Regions from separate parts of the Enterococcus montenegrensis genome, predicted to be linked through region 1. Evidence: a T-box and tRNA genes for the amino acid it is inferred to sense, from the RefSeq annotation. Region 1 holds a T-box; the other holds one or more tRNA genes.
The links. The T-box of region 1 lies ahead of pheS (phenylalanine--tRNA ligase subunit alpha). A T-box ahead of a tRNA ligase gene usually reads a tRNA of that ligase, here a tRNA-Phe.

Region 1 (8,466 bases):
ATGGCGATATCGTGTTACTTACCCCAACAAGGGGAAACAATCAAGTTATTGTCGACACTTTTTACGACTTAGGTATTCCACTGGAGATTACGGATGCCGAAAGTTATTTTCAAGCAACTGAGATTCAAACTATTATTAGCTTGTTAAAAATTATTGATAATCCTTATAACGATATACCGCTGGCTTCTGTATTACGTTCGCCAATTGTAGGGTTACTAGAAGATGAACTGGCGCAAATTCGCCTGCAAAATAAAAATGGTTTTTATTATGAAGCTTTAAGTGACTATAGCCTTTATGGGGAAAAAGAAGAGCTAAAAGAAAAGATCAATCTTTTTTTAAGCCAATTAGAAAGTTGGCGGGCCTTCTCAAAACGCAACGCTTTACCGGATTTAATTTGGCGTCTTTATGAAGAAACAGCCTATTTGGATTATTGTTTGGGCTTACCAAACGGAATTCAGCGCCACGCAAATTTGATTGCTTTGGTAGAACGGGCAAAAAATTATGAAAAAAGTAATTTTCGCGGTTTATATCAATTCATCAGTCTGATTGAAAAAATGCAGGAAAAAGATTTAGATTTGGCTGAACCTGCGACAAAATCAGTGGAAAATGCGGTGCGGGTTATGACCATTCACGGTAGTAAGGGGTTGGAATTTCCAATTGTCTTTTTATTAGATATGGCCCGCGATATCAATCGTTTGGACTTTAACCGCAATTATATTTTTGAAGAGCATCTAGGGGCAGGCATTAAATATGTGGACCAAGAAAGACAAGTCAGCTATGAAACTATGCCCTACAAAGGCATTAAGCAAGTTCGTTTAAACAAAGCTTTTTCAGAAGAAATGCGTAAACTTTATGTTGCTTTGACGCGTGCCGAACAAAAATTGTATTTAGTTGGCTCTTATGAAAACAAAGAAAAAGCATTGCAAGCGTGGCAAGGAGCCCTAACACAAGAAAAGAAAGTGTTAAATCCTGCCTTGCGTTTAAAAGGTAGCCATGTTTTACTAAATTGGGTGGGGATGACATTGATGCGTCATCCGGATATGGAAGCTGTTTTTAGTGAAGCAAAAGATCGCAGCTATACCGTGCAAAGTCCGGCCCAGTTCACCATTTATTGGTTTAACCAAGCCGATGTGAAAGCCTGGCGCGAAAATTATGAAGAAAATGTAATTGCGCCTATGGACGAGAAAATAAAAGAGCAAACCCAAGCAGATTTAACAACAGTCAAAAAACGCTTAGATTTTATTTATCCTTATGAAAAAGCAACACAAACGACAAGTTATCAATCCGTAACAGAGATTAAGCGGGTTTTTGAGGACCCAGATAATACCCAAGAAAATCGCTTAGATTGGCAAAGTAGTTTGGAAAAACAGGCGACTGGTAACCGTTATACAGCTGAAACTTTAGCGACACCGAAGTTTATGGCTGAAACAAAACGTGATGCCGCTAGCATTGGAACGGCTACCCATACGGTGTTGCAATTGTTAGATTTAAACAAAGCTCCCACTGAAACGCAATTGGAGCAATTTATTGCTAAACTTGTCACGGAAGGAATTTTAACTACAGAACTTGCCGCAGAAGTAGTTGTACCAGATATCCTTTGGTTTTTTGACACTCCCTTGGGTCAAAAGCTGATCGCCCAACAAAGCAACGTGCATCGAGAAGAACCTTTTGCCATGTTGCAAAAAACAACGACAATTTTTAACAACTACGATAATGAAAATGATGAGTTGCTTATTCATGGGATTATCGATGGATATATTCTAGCAGATGAAATTTTACTTTATGATTTTAAAACCGATCATTTAACAAAAGAGAATGAAGGACAACTTATAAAACGTTATCAAGGTCAGATTAACCTTTATAAAAAAGCATTAACAGAAACGTATAACCGTCCTGTTACAGAGAGTTATCTGATTTTTTTAAAGGGACGTAAAATAATTTCTCTTTTGTAATCTTTTGTGCTTACAAAATGTAAGAAGCGTGCTATAATGTGTCAAAAGAGGTGACCGAAAGTGGAACAAGTTGTAGAAACAGAATTTTGTTTGTGTCCAAAATTTGAAAAAGCTTTTTCGATTTTGGGAAAAAAATGGAACGGTTTGATTCTCGATGTTTTATTAGAAGATGGGGCCCAACGTTTTGTTGATTTGGCAAATAAAATTCCCGAAGTAAGTGATCGCGTATTGGTTGAACGTTTGCGGGAGTTAGATGCTGAGGGAATTGTCGCCAAAGAAGATAATTTATATCAATTAACAGCAAAAGGCCATGATTTAGAAACCAGTTTGATTGCAGTCAAAGATTGGGGCAACAAATGGATCGATGCTGCAGAATGCAGTTGATTTTCAGCCAAAAGTTTTGTACACTAAATACAATTGGATAAAAAGCAATGATGGAAACAAGTAATTTGGCTGATTCGGAAAAAGGGAGTCCTGTCATAGACTGAAAGCAGGGGCCGCAATCGAAAAATGAAATTCACTTCCTAGCTTGCTTGGTGAAAGCCAGGCCGGTTGTCTAGCAATCGTTATTAAAATTAAGTGCGTCATATTTTGACGAATTAGGATGGTATCGCGAGACCTCGTTCCTTTAGGGAATGAGGTCTTTTTTTTATCGTTAAAGCCAAAAGTCCAGCTACCGCATTTTAAATTCCAAGTAATGAATGGGGTAAAGTTGAACTTTTTTAATTAAGGAGGAACAAGTATGTCTTTACAAGCCAAATTGGAATCATTGAAAAATGAAACCATGGAAAAAATTGACAACGTCAATGATTTACAGGCGTTAAATCAAATTAGAGTGGAAACACTTGGAAAAAAAGGCCCAATTACAGAAGTTTTGCGGGGAATGAAAGATTTATCGGCAGAAGAACGTCCTAAAGTCGGAAGTTTTGCCAATGAAATTCGCGATGAGTTAACACGCGCACTTGAAGAAAGAAAACAAGTATTAGAAGAAGCTGCACTAACCGCTGCTTTAGCGAAAGAAAGCATTGATGTAACGTTACCAGGACAACAAGTTCAAAAAGGAAATCGTCATGTGTTAACACAAATTATGGAAGAGATTGAAGATATCTTTGTTGGCATGGGCTACCAAGTTGTAGAAGGTTATGAAGTTGAAAGTGACCATTATAACTTTGAACGGATGAATTTACCAAAGGATCATCCAGCCAGAGATATGCAAGACACGTTTTATATTTCAGAAGATATTTTAATCAGAACCCACACTTCGCCAGTACAAGCGCGGACGATGGAAAAACACGATTTTTCTAAAGGACCACTACGCATGATTTCACCAGGAAAAGTTTTCCGTCGGGATACCGATGATGCCACGCATAGCCATCAATTCCATCAAATTGAAGGCTTAGTTGTCGATAAACATGTAACGATGGGAGATTTAAAAGGTACTTTGGAAGTAATGATGCAAAAAATGTTTGGGGAAGATCGTAAAATTCGTTTACGCCCAAGTTATTTTCCTTTCACGGAACCTTCTGTTGAAGTCGATGTTAGTTGTTTTAAATGTGGTGGTGCAGGTTGCAATGTCTGCAAATATACAGGTTGGATCGAAATTCTAGGAGCGGGTATGGTGCATCCTGACGTCTTAAAAATGTCTGGAATTGATCCAGAAGAATATGCTGGGTTTGCATTTGGGATTGGCCCAGATCGTGTCGCAATGTTGCGTTACGGTGTGAATGATATTCGGAACTTCTATCAAAATGACTTGCGCTTTTTAAGTCAATTCAAAGGAGAGTAAAAATTTATGTTAGTTTCTTATAAATGGTTAAATGAATATTTAGACCTTACTCAAATTTCTCCCAAAGAATTAGGAGATAAAATGTCTGTAACCGGCATTGAAGTAGAAGGTATTGAAGTCCCTGCAGCAGGGTTAAAGAAAATTGTCGTAGGGAAAGTAGAAAAGTGTGTTCCGCATCCTAACTCTGATCATTTGTCTATTTGCCAAGTGGATATTGGTGAAGAAGAATTGTCTCAAATTGTTTGTGGTGCACCTAATGTCAAAGAAGGTATTAAGGTTATTGTGGCACTGCCAGGAGCACGGATTGCCGGCAATGTGAAAATTAAAAAAGGAAAAATGCGCGGTGAAGTTTCAAATGGTATGATTTGTTCTTTACAAGAACTAGGTATTTCTGAAAATGTCGTACCAAAAGAATTTGCTGACGGTATTTATTATTTACCACAAGCTGCAGTTGTGGGCGAGTCTGTTTTTCCTTATTTGGATTTAGATGACAGCATCATCGAATTATCCATCACACCAAATCGTGCCGATGCCTTATCTATCAGAGGTGTTGCCTATGAAGTGGGGGCTATTTATAATCAAAAACCGCACTTTGAAAATGAAGAATTGATTGAAGAAAGTACAGCTGCTCGTGACAAAATTAAAGTCGTGGTGACAGATGAAAAAGATGCACCGGCTTATCAAATTCGGATTATAGAAAATGTGAAGATTGCGCCATCACCACAATGGTTGCAAAATCGTTTAATGAATGAAGGTATTCGTCCAATTAATAACGTTGTGGACATTACCAATTACATTTTGCTTTTATTTGGTCAACCGTTACATGCCTTTGACTATGGGAAATTAGATAGTCAAGAGATTTTAGTTCGTCGTGCCAATGAAGGAGAAACGCTTGTGACCTTAGATGGTGAAGAGCGAAAATTAACGCCAGAAAACATCGTGATTACAAATGGGGTAAAACCGGTAGCTTTAGCTGGTGTGATGGGTGGCTTAGATTCTGAAATTACAGAGCAAACAACCACCGTAGCATTAGAAGCGGCACTATTTGATCCATTGTCAATTCGTTTAACATCAAAACAATTCAATTTGCGCAGTGAATCTTCTGCCCGTTTTGAAAAAGGCATTAATAAAGGTGATATTAACGAAGCCTGTGAAGTAGCTGCTGCTATGATTGCTAAACTTGCTGGCGGCACTGTTTTAAAAGATGCTGTAGTTGGGTCAACAGTCGCAGTAAAAGACGAAGAAGTAAAGATTACTTTGGCTAAAATTAATCGTTCGTTGGGAACGAATTTAAGTGTATCAGAAGTAGGTGCAGTTTTTAACGCGTTACAATTTTCATACACAGAAAGTGATGAAGAATTTTCAGTGACAATTCCACCGCGACGTTGGGATATCCACATTGAAGCAGATATCATTGAAGAAGTTGCCCGTATTTACGGCTATGATAAAATTCCAAGTACCTTACCAAGTGGTGAGACTGTTGCAGGTGCATTAACCAAAGAACAACTAAAAACACGAGAAGTGCGTAGTGCTTTAGAAGGTGCAGGTGTAACCGAAGCAATTAGTTATGCTTTGACAACAGAAGAAAAATCTCGTCAATTTATGATGCGTGAAAGTAACATTACTCGTTTGGATTGGCCAATGACAGAAGATCGGGCAGTTTTACGCATGAACTTAATCAGCGGCTTACTAGACGATGTTGCCTACAACACGGCCCGTAAAAACGAGCAGATCGCCCTTTATGAAATTGGTCGTGTCTTTTATCAAGACAGTGATCCTTTAAAAAACTTGCCGCTAGAAGAAAATCATGTTGCTTTTGCGTTAGCTGGCTTATGGCAAACCAAAGATTGGCAGCAAGCTGGAAAAAAAGTTGATTTCTTTTTAGCAAAAGGTATTGTTGAAATGCTCCTAATAACTTTAGGTGCCAAAGATATTTCTTACGTGAAAACGTCGGCTATGAAAGAAATGCATCCTGGCCAAACTGCTGAAATTTATTTAGGCGATGATAAGATTGGTTTTGTTGGTCAAGTTCATCCGACAATTGCCAAAGCTTATGATATTGGGGCAACTTTTGTAGCAGAGTTGAACTTAGCTGCGCTATTAGCTGCCGAAAAGACACCACTTGTGTATCAAGCAGTTTCTAAATTCCCGGCAGTAAGTCGCGATATCGCCATGGTAGTAAGTGAAGAGGTTGCCAATCAAGACGTTGTGGCGGCAATTAAAGCTGCTGCTGGCAAGTTTTTAAATAAAGTTACGTTGTTTGATGTATACCAAGGCACAAACATCAAAGCAGGTTCTAAATCATTGGCCTATAGTTTAACATTTGTCAATCCAGAAGCAACCTTGACAGATGAGGAAATTAATAAGGCGATGGAAAAAGTAACGAAAAACTTGACGGAAGAATTAGCAGCGGAAATTCGTTAATTATCGGTTGGAAAAGTTTAGGATTATGAATAAAAAATACGCGGCTCTCATTAGTTTGTTCGATGAGAGACGCGTATTTTTTAATTCTCTTTAGTGTGGAGGATAAACAGTGGGATTACTAGGACAACTGCTGACACGATAATTGTAGCTGTGCCTAAGCGATTGCCTAAAAGGCTATTTAAAGTAGCGCCAGTAACAAAACTTAAAATAACAATAGCAGTATCATTGAATTTGGCTTTAGCTTTTTTATCGTGATGAATAAAGGCATCCCAAGATGTTTCCCCTAAGGTACGTAAATTTCCCGTCATCATCAAAGAGGTAAAAGGTCCAGCATGAAGTTTACGGAATTCTTGTAACTGCGCAGCCGCAGCAAAAGAAAGTAATGCACTAGCCAGTTTATCAGAAATATAAGGAGATAAAAAAGCAGTAAGGAGCATTAAAATAATTTCAATAACTAAGACTAATTTTTGCCGACTGCGTAAACTGGTTTCATCTTTTAAGTGATGTTGCAAAAAACGTGTGGCAACACTACCGATAAAAAAAGCACTAATCGGCACAATAAACCGAAGCAATGCTCCAAAATTACCGTGACCTAGATTTAAACCTAATAAAATGAAATTCCCTGTTTGTAGACCTGCAAAAACTTCACCGTGAAAAAGGTAAGTATAGGCATCTAAACCACCAGCTGCGGCGGCTAAAAAAACACCAATGATCAATCGTTCGTGTAAAGGATATTCTTTATCCTTCATTTTTATCACCTCATTATCTTTGCCATACATATTAAATTTAGCCCCACTTCGGGCATTTGACAACTGATTTGACTTAGAAAAAATTGGTGAAATAAAAGTGATACGATCTAAATTTGAAAGCAGAAAAGTTCAAAGGGAAAATTAAAATCTGTACTTTTTGCTGAGAAATTTATGCGTCTACAAGGCAAAAAATAAAAAAGGCTTTGCAGAGGTACTTAACTTTTGAACAATAAGAACGAAATATTTAAACATTGCGTCGCAAATGTTTAATATTTATTTATTGTAAGTAAAGTGCTTTTGCAAAGCTAGACATGGATAATCTTTTGTAAAACAATTTAACCATGTAGAAATTTTAGATGTTTTTTATAGTACAGTCGACAAAAAGTATTTTAGCTGAAATAAGCAATGCCCATTGCTTCTTTGACTTGCGCTAATGTTTGGGCAGCAACCATTTCTGCTTGTTGGGAGCCTTTTTGCAAAATTTCCATAATAGCAGCAGGGTCTTTTGCTAATTCTTCCCGTTTGGTTCGGATTGGCGCAAATTCTGCTTCTAAAACATCAATCAAATAACGTTTGATTTTGACATCGCCCAAACCGCCGCGACGATAGTTATCTTTTAATTTTGCAATATATTCTTTATCGGTGCCAAAAACATCTAAATAGGTGAAAACCATATTGCCTTCAACTTGGCCAGGGTCTTCCACATGGATGTGATTGGGATCTGTGTACATACTCATAACTTTCTTTTTGATTACATCGGCAGAATCTGCGATATAAATTCCGTTACCTAAGGATTTACTCATTTTGCCATTGCCGTCAATCCCTGGTAGTCGTCCCATTCCTTTTGGCGGTAAAACAGCTTTTGGTTCAACTAAAACAGGTTTGTAGATATTGTTAAAGCTATGAACAATTTCTTGTGTTTGTTCTAACATTGGTTTTTGGTCCTCGCCAACAGGAACAAGGTTGGCTTTGAAAGCTGTAATATCGGCTGCTTGGGAAACTGGATAAATGAAAAATCCTGTTGGTACACCTTCGCCGAAATTCTTTTGCTCGATTTCACTTTTGACTGTTGGGTTACGACGGACCCGTCCAACAGAAACGAGATTCAAAAAGTACATGGTTAGTTCTGCTAATTGCGGAATTTGCGATTGGATAAAAAGGGTTGTCTTACTTGGATCTAAACCTACGGCCAAATAATCCAAGGCCACTTCCAAAACATTGGAAGAAACTTTTTCTGGATTTTTAGCATTATCCGTTAAAGCCTGCATATCTGCAATCATGATATAAAGTTCGTTGTTGGGATCTGCTTGCATTTCCACGCGTTTTTTTAATGAACCGACATAATGGCCTAAGTGTAATCTGCCAGTGGGGCGATCCCCTGTTAAAATGGTATTTTTCAAGAGTTGTCACCTTTTTCTAAATTCTATTCTCACATATGTCAGTGTACCTTTTTTTAAACTTTCCGGCAACTGCCAAAAAGGCAAATAACTGGAAATTGAAAAGTAAAACTGGGAAAATAAGAAAATAGCTGAAAAGTAGTTTTTTAGAATTGGAA
Region 2 (8,466 bases), 1.3 Mb from region 1:
GTGCGCTACTTTGCGGTAAAATTAAATTCAATCCTACGTCTAAATTTAAAACACTTGAATAAATATTTGCTTGTATAAATGCCAACTTTTGCCACCTCGACTTTTCAATGTCTCGTTTTCCAAAATGATAACGTCTGGCTGTCCTTGGAGAGGCTTGGGATAAATTTCTAAAGCAATTTAATAAAATTACATCCTCTTATCTGGCAGACAAACGCCCCGCTAAAATTCTTCTTCATTACATTGTATCAGACTTTTTCAAAAATAGGGTCAAAACCAAAGCCGCAACAATTAAAATAGCCCCCGCCAAATAGACACCATGTAAACTAGCAAAAAGAATCCCCCGCAATGTTTCCCGTAAACCCGATGCCAAAAGTTTTGCTGTCTGAGGATTTACCAATTGATTCATGACATCATTTTTATTTGCCACTGTCACACTTTGCAACTTAGCTGCAGTAATCCCATTTAATAAGATACCAAAAACAGAGACCATAATCGTTTGGCCAATCGTCCGCGCTAACGTATTAAAAGAAGTGGCTACCCCCATCTGTTCCGGCAAAACGCTACTTTGCGCACTAACCGTACAGGTCACCGTCACCGCCCCCAAACCAATACCGAGAATGGTTGAGATAGCAAAAAACCAAAGCCAATTTGTGTGTTGGGGCACCACGACCAAACAAACCGCCCCAAAAAGCGTTATGATTATTCCTCGAAGCAACACCCGTTTAACCGCAATCGTTGCCATCCAACGTCCTGCCAAAAACGAACCCACTAACCACAATAACGACAATGGTGCCAAAACAAGTCCGCCAATTCCAGCCGAAAGTCCCAGCACACCTTGCATCCACATCGGAATATAAACATCTACCCCAATTAAAAAGCCACTAGCTAGCGCTGCTACTAAGTTCACCACCACAAATAAAGGCTGTGTGAATAAGTGTAACGAGATAACGGGATCTTCTGCGCGCTTTTCTGCATAAACAAACAAAATCCCTGCTGCAACTGCTACAATTGCTAAAACAATAACTTTAACAGATAAACCTTCATCACCTAAAAACTGGAAAGCTAACAATAGTGCTAATAACAGACCCATTAAAGATAGACTACCAAAAATATCCATCTTCTTTTGCTGATACCTTACTTTTTCTTCTACCAAATAAAGCCAAATTAAAATAATCAAAATAATTCCAATTGGTACATTAATAAAGAAAATCCAGTGCCAACCGATGGTATCTACGATAATGCCACCAGCTAATGGACCGACTACCGAGGCAATTCCCCAGGCAGTACTGTTTAACCCCAGCACCTTCGCACGTTTTTCTTTATCATACAAATCACCAATAATCGTCAATGCTACTGGCATCATCGCGCCAGCTCCCATTCCTTGAATGGCTCTGGAAATAATCAACGTCAGCATAGTATTAGATAGACCACAAAGCGCCGAACCAATAATAAATAGTACGGTTCCTAAAATGAAAATTGGTTTACGACCGATTTTATCAGCTAATTTCCCATAAATCGGTGTTAACATGGCATTGGTTAATAAATAGATTGAAAAGACCCAGTTCATAATTTCAATGCCGTGTAATGAGCCGACGATTGTTGGCATAGCCGTCGTTACGATTGTTCCTTCCACCGCTGTCATAAATGTTGCCACAAAAACAGCAACCGTAACTAGCGTAACATTTGTTTCTTTTTTCATTTTTAACCTCCTCAACTAAACTTAAACTCTCTTTTTACAACAACTAGCAAAAAATTGCATTTAAATTTTCGTATCTCTTTTTTAAAAGCTATTTTCCTCAAAGAAAAGCCGCTATCACCTAAGCAATAGCGGCCAAAAAAATCAAGTAAACAATCAGTATTATGCGTTCACACTAGCTAGCAATGCGTCTACTTTATCCGTGTGTTCCCATGGTAAATCAACATCAGTCCGACCAAAATGGCCATAAGCTGCTGTCTGACGATAAATCGGACGACGCAAGTCCAACATCTCAATAATGCCAGCTGGACGTAAATCAAAGTTTTCACGAATTGCTTCAATTAATTTTTCATCACTGACAGTACCAGTTCCAAAAGTATTAATTGAAATCGAAACAGGTTGTGCTACACCGATTGCGTAAGCCAATTGTACTTCAACTTTGCTAGCAAGTTTAGCCGCCACAATATTTTTTGCAATATAACGAGCAGCATAACTAGCCGAACGGTCAACTTTAGTAGCATCTTTACCAGAAAAAGCACCGCCACCATGACGGGCATATCCCCCGTAAGTATCTACAATAATTTTACGACCTGTTAACCCGGCATCTCCTTGTGGCCCACCAATTACAAAGCGTCCTGTAGGATTGATAAAGTATTTTGTATCTTCATCTAATAATTCACTTGGGATAACTGGTTCAATAACTTTTTTAATCACATCTTTACGGATTGTCGCGTTGTCAGCAGCATCATCGTGCTGTGTGCTAATTACGACTGTATCGATTCGTTTAGCTTTACCAGCTTCATCATATTCTACCGTCACTTGCGACTTTGCATCAGGACGTAAATATTTAAGTTCACCATTTTTACGTAGCTCTGCTAAACGACGAACTAATTTATGACTTAATGAAATTGGCAATGGCATTAATTCTGGTGTTTCATCACAAGCAAAACCAAACATTAAACCTTGGTCGCCTGCTCCAATCTCATCAATCATCGCATCTTTATTATCGCGACTTTCCAAAGCGGCATCTACGCCTTGTGCAATATCAGGTGATTGTTCATCAATTGCTACTAAAACAGCAACTGTATCCCCATCAAAGCCAAATTTAGCGCGCGTATAGCCGATATCTTTAATCGTATTTCGAACGATTTTTTGAATATCTACATAAGCCGATGTCGAAATTTCACCAAACACTAAAACTAAACCCGTTGTTACTGAAGTTTCACATGCTACACGAGCAGTTGGATCCTTCGCTAAAATTGCATCCAAGATTGCATCACTGATTTGATCAGCCACCTTATCTGGATGTCCTTCAGAAACAGATTCTGAAGTAAATAAATGTCTTTCTGTCATGATGATTCCCCCTAATAATATTCGGTTACAAGGCATCTTCGCAGTGCGAATCCTCTCGGGAACTTGCAACGTTTGTAGTATAGCAGATTTAATCAGATAAAGCTCGCTTATTTTATTATATTTCCTAATAAAACAAAAAAAAGAAGATACACGACGTATCTTCTCATGATCCGTACGGGATTCGAACCCGTGTTACCGCCGTGAAAGGGCGGTGTCTTAACCGCTTGACCAACGGACCAATCATTAATGGGCCTAAATGGACTCGAACCATCGACCTCACGCTTATCAGGCGTGCGCTCTAACCAGCTGAGCTATAGGCCCATATAAAACTAAACAACTTTTTCAATGAAATACATTAAAAAAGAGATGGCGCGGGACAGAATCGAACTGCCGACACATGGAGCTTCAATCCATTGCTCTACCAACTGAGCTACCGAGCCAAAACGGTCCCGACGGGACTCGAACCCGCGATCTCCTGCGTGACAGGCAGGCGTGATAACCACTACACTACGGGACCAGGGTTTAGTTTTATAATTGCGGGAGCAGGATTTGAACCTACGACCTTCGGGTTATGAGCCCGACGAGCTACCAGACTGCTCCATCCCGCGATAATATAAGTTTTACTAACTCTCTACATAAATATAGAATTGTAGCAAAGGAGGATAAGGGATTCGAACCCTTGCACGGTTTTACCCGCCTGACGGTTTTCAAGACCGTTCCCTTCAGCCGGACTTGGGTAATCCTCCAAAAAAAAAAAAATGACCCGTACGGGATTCGAACCCGTGTTACCGCCGTGAAAGGGCGGTGTCTTAACCACTTGACCAACGGGCCAGCTAGAACGGAGAAGGAGGGATTTGAACCCTCGCGCCGGTTTCCCGACCTACACCCTTAGCAGGGGCGCCTCTTCAGCCACTTGAGTACTTCCCCAAAAACCAAAAATGTTTTGATTTTGTAATGGGCCTAAATGGACTCGAACCATCGACCTCACGCTTATCAGGCGTGCGCTCTAACCAGCTGAGCTATAGGCCCATATTTAAAAACTAAAAGCGGGTGACGAGAATCGAACTCGCGACAACAGCTTGGAAGGCTGTGGTTTTACCACTAAACTACACCCGCATGGCGGTCCCGACGGGACTCGAACCCGCGATCTCCTGCGTGACAGGCAGGCGTGATAACCACTACACTACGGGACCAGGATTTAGTTTTTAAAATTGCGGGAGCAGGATTTGAACCTACGACCTTCGGGTTATGAGCCCGACGAGCTACCAGACTGCTCCATCCCGCGATAATATAAGTTTTACTAACTCTCTACATAAATATAGAATTGTAGCAAAGGAGGATAAGGGATTCGAACCCTTGCACGGTTTTACCCGCCTGACGGTTTTCAAGACCGTTCCCTTCAGCCGGACTTGGGTAATCCTCCAAAAAAATCAAATCTACAATGCCACGGATGGACCTTGTAGGACTCGAACCTACGACCGGACGGTTATGAGCCGTCTGCTCTAACCAACTGAGCTAAAGGTCCAGGCTCTAAAAAATCGCGGCGGAGGGGATCGAACCCCCGACCTCCCGGGTATGAACCGGACGCTCTAGCCAGCTGAGCTACACCGCGAATAATCACTTTATTATTACTATTAAAATGATATGGAGCCTAGCGGGATCGAACCGCTGACCTCCTGCGTGCAAAGCAGGCGCTCTCCCAGCTGAGCTAAGGCCCCTTGTTTCTTTTAAATCGGGAAGACAGGATTCGAACCTGCGACCCCTTGGTCCCAAACCAAGTGCTCTACCAAGCTGAGCTACTTCCCGTTAAATTATTACTACGCGCCCAAGAGGAGTCGAACCCCTAACCTTTTGATCCGTAGTCAAACACTCTATCCAGTTGAGCTATGGGCGCATCTTTCTAATGCCGAGGACCGGAATCGAACCGGTACGGTGATCACTCACCGCAGGATTTTAAGTCCTGTGCGTCTGCCAGTTCCGCCACCCCGGCTTTTTTACTTTTTAAAGTAAAGCGGAAAACGGGGTTCGAACCCGCGACCCCCACCTTGGCAAGGTGGTGCTCTACCACTGAGCTATTTCCGCATGGTTTTGATGCCGGCTAAAGGACTTGAACCCTCGACCCTCTGATTACAAATCAGATGCTCTACCAACTGAGCTAAGCCGGCCTTTTATGCGGGTGAAGGGACTTGAACCCCCACGCCGTAAGGCGCCAGATCCTAAATCTGGTGCGTCTGCCAATTCCGCCACACCCGCATATTTCTTATGAGCCGTACAGGGCTCGAACCTGTGACCCTCTGATTAAAAGTCAGATGCTCTACCAACTGAGCTAACGGCTCATATGGGGGTTAACGGGTTCGAACCGCTGACCCTCTGCTTGTAAGGCAGATGCTCTCCCAGCTGAGCTAAACCCCCATAAGTTCGCGTGGCGACGTCCTACTCTCACAAAGGGAAACCCTTCACTACAATCGGCGCTAAGAAGCTTAACTTCTGTGTTCGGCATGGTTACAGGTGTATCCTTCTCGCTATCGCCACCACACTATTTAATTAAGTGAATTTCATTCACTCAAAACTGGATCTTGAAGTTTTTCAAAACTCTTCCGAGTTTTCTTTTACTTTGGTTAAGTCCTCGATCGATTAGTATCAGTCCGCTCCATACATCACTGTACTTCCACTCCTGACCTATCTACCTGATCTTCTCTCAGGGATCTTACTTTCTTTAAGAAATGGGAAATCTCATCTTGAGGTGGGCTTCACACTTAGATGCTTTCAGCGTTTATCCCTTCCCTACATAGCTACCCAGCGATGCCTCTGGCGAGACAACTGGTACACCAGCGGTAAGTCCATCCCGGTCCTCTCGTACTAAGGACAGCTCCTCTCAAATTTCCAACGCCCGCGACGGATAGGGACCGAACTGTCTCACGACGTTCTGAACCCAGCTCGCGTGCCGCTTTAATGGGCGAACAGCCCAACCCTTGGGACCGACTACAGCCCCAGGATGCGACGAGCCGACATCGAGGTGCCAAACCTCCCCGTCGATGTGGACTCTTGGGGGAGATAAGCCTGTTATCCCCAGGGTAGCTTTTATCCGTTGAGCGATGGCCCTTCCATGCGGAACCACCGGATCACTAAGCCCGACTTTCGTCCCTGCTCGACTTGTAAGTCTCGCAGTCAAGCTCCCTTCTGCCTTTACACTCTGCGAATGATTTCCAACCATTCTGAGGGAACCTTTGGGCGCCTCCGTTACCTTTTAGGAGGCGACCGCCCCAGTCAAACTGCCCATCTGACACTGTCTCCCACCACGATTAGTGGTGCGGGTTAGAGTGGCCATAACACAAGGGTAGTATCCCACCATTGCCTCCTTCGAAACTAGCGTCCCGATCTCTACGGCTCCTACCTATCCTGTACATGTGGTACAGACACTCAATATCAAACTACAGTAAAGCTCCATGGGGTCTTTCCGTCCTGTCGCGGGTAACCTGCATCTTCACAGGTACTAAAATTTCACCGAGTCTCTCGTTGAGACAGTGCCCAAATCGTTACGCCTTTCGTGCGGGTCGGAACTTACCCGACAAGGAATTTCGCTACCTTAGGACCGTTATAGTTACGGCCGCCGTTTACTGGGGCTTCAATTCGTACCTTCGCTTACGCTAAGCACTCCTCTTAACCTTCCAGCACCGGGCAGGCGTCAGCCCCTATACTTCATCTTTCGATTTTGCAGAGACCTGTGTTTTTGATAAACAGTCGCTTGGGCCTATTCACTGCGGCTGACCTTGCGGTCAGCACCCCTTCTCCCGAAGTTACGGGGTCATTTTGCCGAGTTCCTTAACGAGAGTTCTCTCGCTCACCTTAGGATTCTCTCCTCGACTACCTGTGTCGGTTTGCGGTACGGGCCGTTGTCTTCTCACTAGAAGCTTTTCTCGGCAGTGTGACATCAGAAGCTTCGGTACTATTATTTCCCTCCTCATCACAGCTTGTCCTTATAGAAATAAGCATTTGACTCATCTCAAGACTTACTGCTTGAACAGACATATCCATCAGTCTGCACTTCTTAGCCTCCTGCGTCCCTCCATTGCTCAAACAAATACAACGGGTACAGGAATATCAACCTGTTGTCCATCGCCTACGCCTATCGGCCTCGGCTTAGGTCCCGACTAACCCTGGGCGGACGAGCCTTCCCCAGGAAACCTTAGTCATTCGGTGGACAGGATTCTCACCTGTCTTTCGCTACTCATACCGGCATTCTCACTTCTAAGCGCTCCAGCAGTCCTCACGATCTACCTTCAACGCCCTTAGAACGCTCTCCTACCAATACACCTTCGGTGTACTCCACAGCTTCGGTAGTATGTTTAGCCCCGGTACATTTTCGGCGCAGGGTCACTCGACTAGTGAGCTATTACGCACTCTTTAAATGGTGGCTGCTTCTGAGCCAACATCCTAGTTGTCTGTGCAACCCCACATCCTTTTCCACTTAACATACATTTTGGGACCTTAGCTGGTGGTCTGGGCTGTTTCCCTTTCGACTATGGATCTTATCACTCACAGTCTGACTGCCGAATATAAATGAATGGCATTCGGAGTTTATCTGAATTCGGTAACCCGAGATGGGCCCCTAGTCCAAACAGTGCTCTACCTCCATCATTCTTAACTTCGACGCTAGCCCTAAAGCTATTTCGGAGAGAACCAGCTATCTCCAAGTTCGTTTGGAATTTCTCCGCTACCCACACCTCATCCCCGCACTTTTCAACGTACGTGGGTTCGGTCCTCCAGTGCGTTTTACCGCACCTTCAACCTGGACATGGGTAGATCACATGGTTTCGGGTCTACGACTACATACTCATTCGCCCTATTCAGACTCGCTTTCGCTACGGCTCCGTCTCTTCAACTTAACCTCGCATGCAATCGTAACTCGCCGGTTCATTCTACAAAAGGCACGCTATCACCCATTAACGGGCTCTAACTTGTTGTAGGCACACGGTTTCAGGATCTATTTCACTCCCCTTCCGGGGTGCTTTTCACCTTTCCCTCACGGTACTGGTTCACTATCGGTCACTAGGGAGTATTTAGCCTTGGGAGATGGTCCTCCCGGATTCCGACGGAATTCCTCGTGTTCCGCCGTACTCAGGATCCTCCTAGGTGCCTTCCAAATTTCGCCTACGGGGTTTTTACCCTCTTTGACTGACTTTTCCAAGTCATTCGACTATCTGAAAGAACTACCATATTGGAGTCCTACAACCCCAAGATGCAAGCATCTTGGTTTGGGCTGTTCCCTTTTCGCTCGCCGCTACTTGGGGAATCGATTTTTCTTTCTCTTCCTGCAGGTACTTAGATGTTTCAGTTCTCTGCGTCTACCTCGTATACGCTATGTATTCACGTATACGTAACATCCTATAAAAGATGTTGGGTTCCCCCATTCGGAA

Region 2: it encodes a tRNA-Phe, which carries the amino acid that the T-box ahead of pheS (phenylalanine--tRNA ligase subunit alpha) is inferred to sense. The anticodon was not compared.

The regions. Positions count from the first base shown of each region.
Region 1 is NZ_CP120467.1:1,256,104-1,264,569, forward strand. It holds gene addA (helicase-exonuclease AddAB subunit AddA) at 1-1,952, shown strand, start outside; gene P3T75_RS06170 (winged helix-turn-helix transcriptional regulator) at 2,013-2,336, shown strand; T-box leader at 2,375-2,583, shown strand; gene pheS (phenylalanine--tRNA ligase subunit alpha) at 2,695-3,738, shown strand; gene pheT (phenylalanine--tRNA ligase subunit beta) at 3,745-6,162, shown strand; gene P3T75_RS06185 (YoaK family protein) at 6,243-6,911, opposite strand; gene trpS (tryptophan--tRNA ligase) at 7,301-8,311, opposite strand.
Region 2 is NZ_CP120467.1:2,513,136-2,521,601, forward strand. It holds gene P3T75_RS12065 (alpha/beta hydrolase) at 1-85, opposite strand, end outside; gene P3T75_RS12070 (MDR family MFS transporter) at 236-1,699, opposite strand; gene metK (methionine adenosyltransferase) at 1,859-3,049, opposite strand; SMK box riboswitch at 3,047-3,123, opposite strand; tRNA gene P3T75_RS12080 (tRNA-Glu) at 3,216-3,287, opposite strand; tRNA gene P3T75_RS12085 (tRNA-Ile) at 3,297-3,370, opposite strand; tRNA gene P3T75_RS12090 (tRNA-Phe) at 3,417-3,489, opposite strand; tRNA gene P3T75_RS12095 (tRNA-Asp) at 3,494-3,566, opposite strand; tRNA gene P3T75_RS12100 (tRNA-Met) at 3,584-3,657, opposite strand; tRNA gene P3T75_RS12105 (tRNA-Ser) at 3,706-3,795, opposite strand; tRNA gene P3T75_RS12110 (tRNA-Glu) at 3,809-3,880, opposite strand; tRNA gene P3T75_RS12115 (tRNA-Ser) at 3,889-3,976, opposite strand; tRNA gene P3T75_RS12120 (tRNA-Ile) at 4,005-4,078, opposite strand; tRNA gene P3T75_RS12125 (tRNA-Gly) at 4,095-4,165, opposite strand; tRNA gene P3T75_RS12130 (tRNA-Asp) at 4,167-4,242, opposite strand; tRNA gene P3T75_RS12135 (tRNA-Met) at 4,261-4,334, opposite strand; tRNA gene P3T75_RS12140 (tRNA-Ser) at 4,383-4,472, opposite strand; tRNA gene P3T75_RS12145 (tRNA-Ile) at 4,501-4,574, opposite strand; tRNA gene P3T75_RS12150 (tRNA-Met) at 4,588-4,661, opposite strand; tRNA gene P3T75_RS12155 (tRNA-Ala) at 4,695-4,767, opposite strand; tRNA gene P3T75_RS12160 (tRNA-Pro) at 4,782-4,855, opposite strand; tRNA gene P3T75_RS12165 (tRNA-Arg) at 4,870-4,943, opposite strand; tRNA gene P3T75_RS12170 (tRNA-Leu) at 4,954-5,039, opposite strand; tRNA gene P3T75_RS12175 (tRNA-Gly) at 5,060-5,131, opposite strand; tRNA gene P3T75_RS12180 (tRNA-Thr) at 5,142-5,214, opposite strand; tRNA gene P3T75_RS12185 (tRNA-Leu) at 5,221-5,302, opposite strand; tRNA gene P3T75_RS12190 (tRNA-Lys) at 5,313-5,385, opposite strand; tRNA gene P3T75_RS12195 (tRNA-Val) at 5,389-5,461, opposite strand; rRNA gene rrf (5S ribosomal RNA) at 5,470-5,585, opposite strand; rRNA gene P3T75_RS12205 (23S ribosomal RNA) at 5,664-8,466, opposite strand, start outside.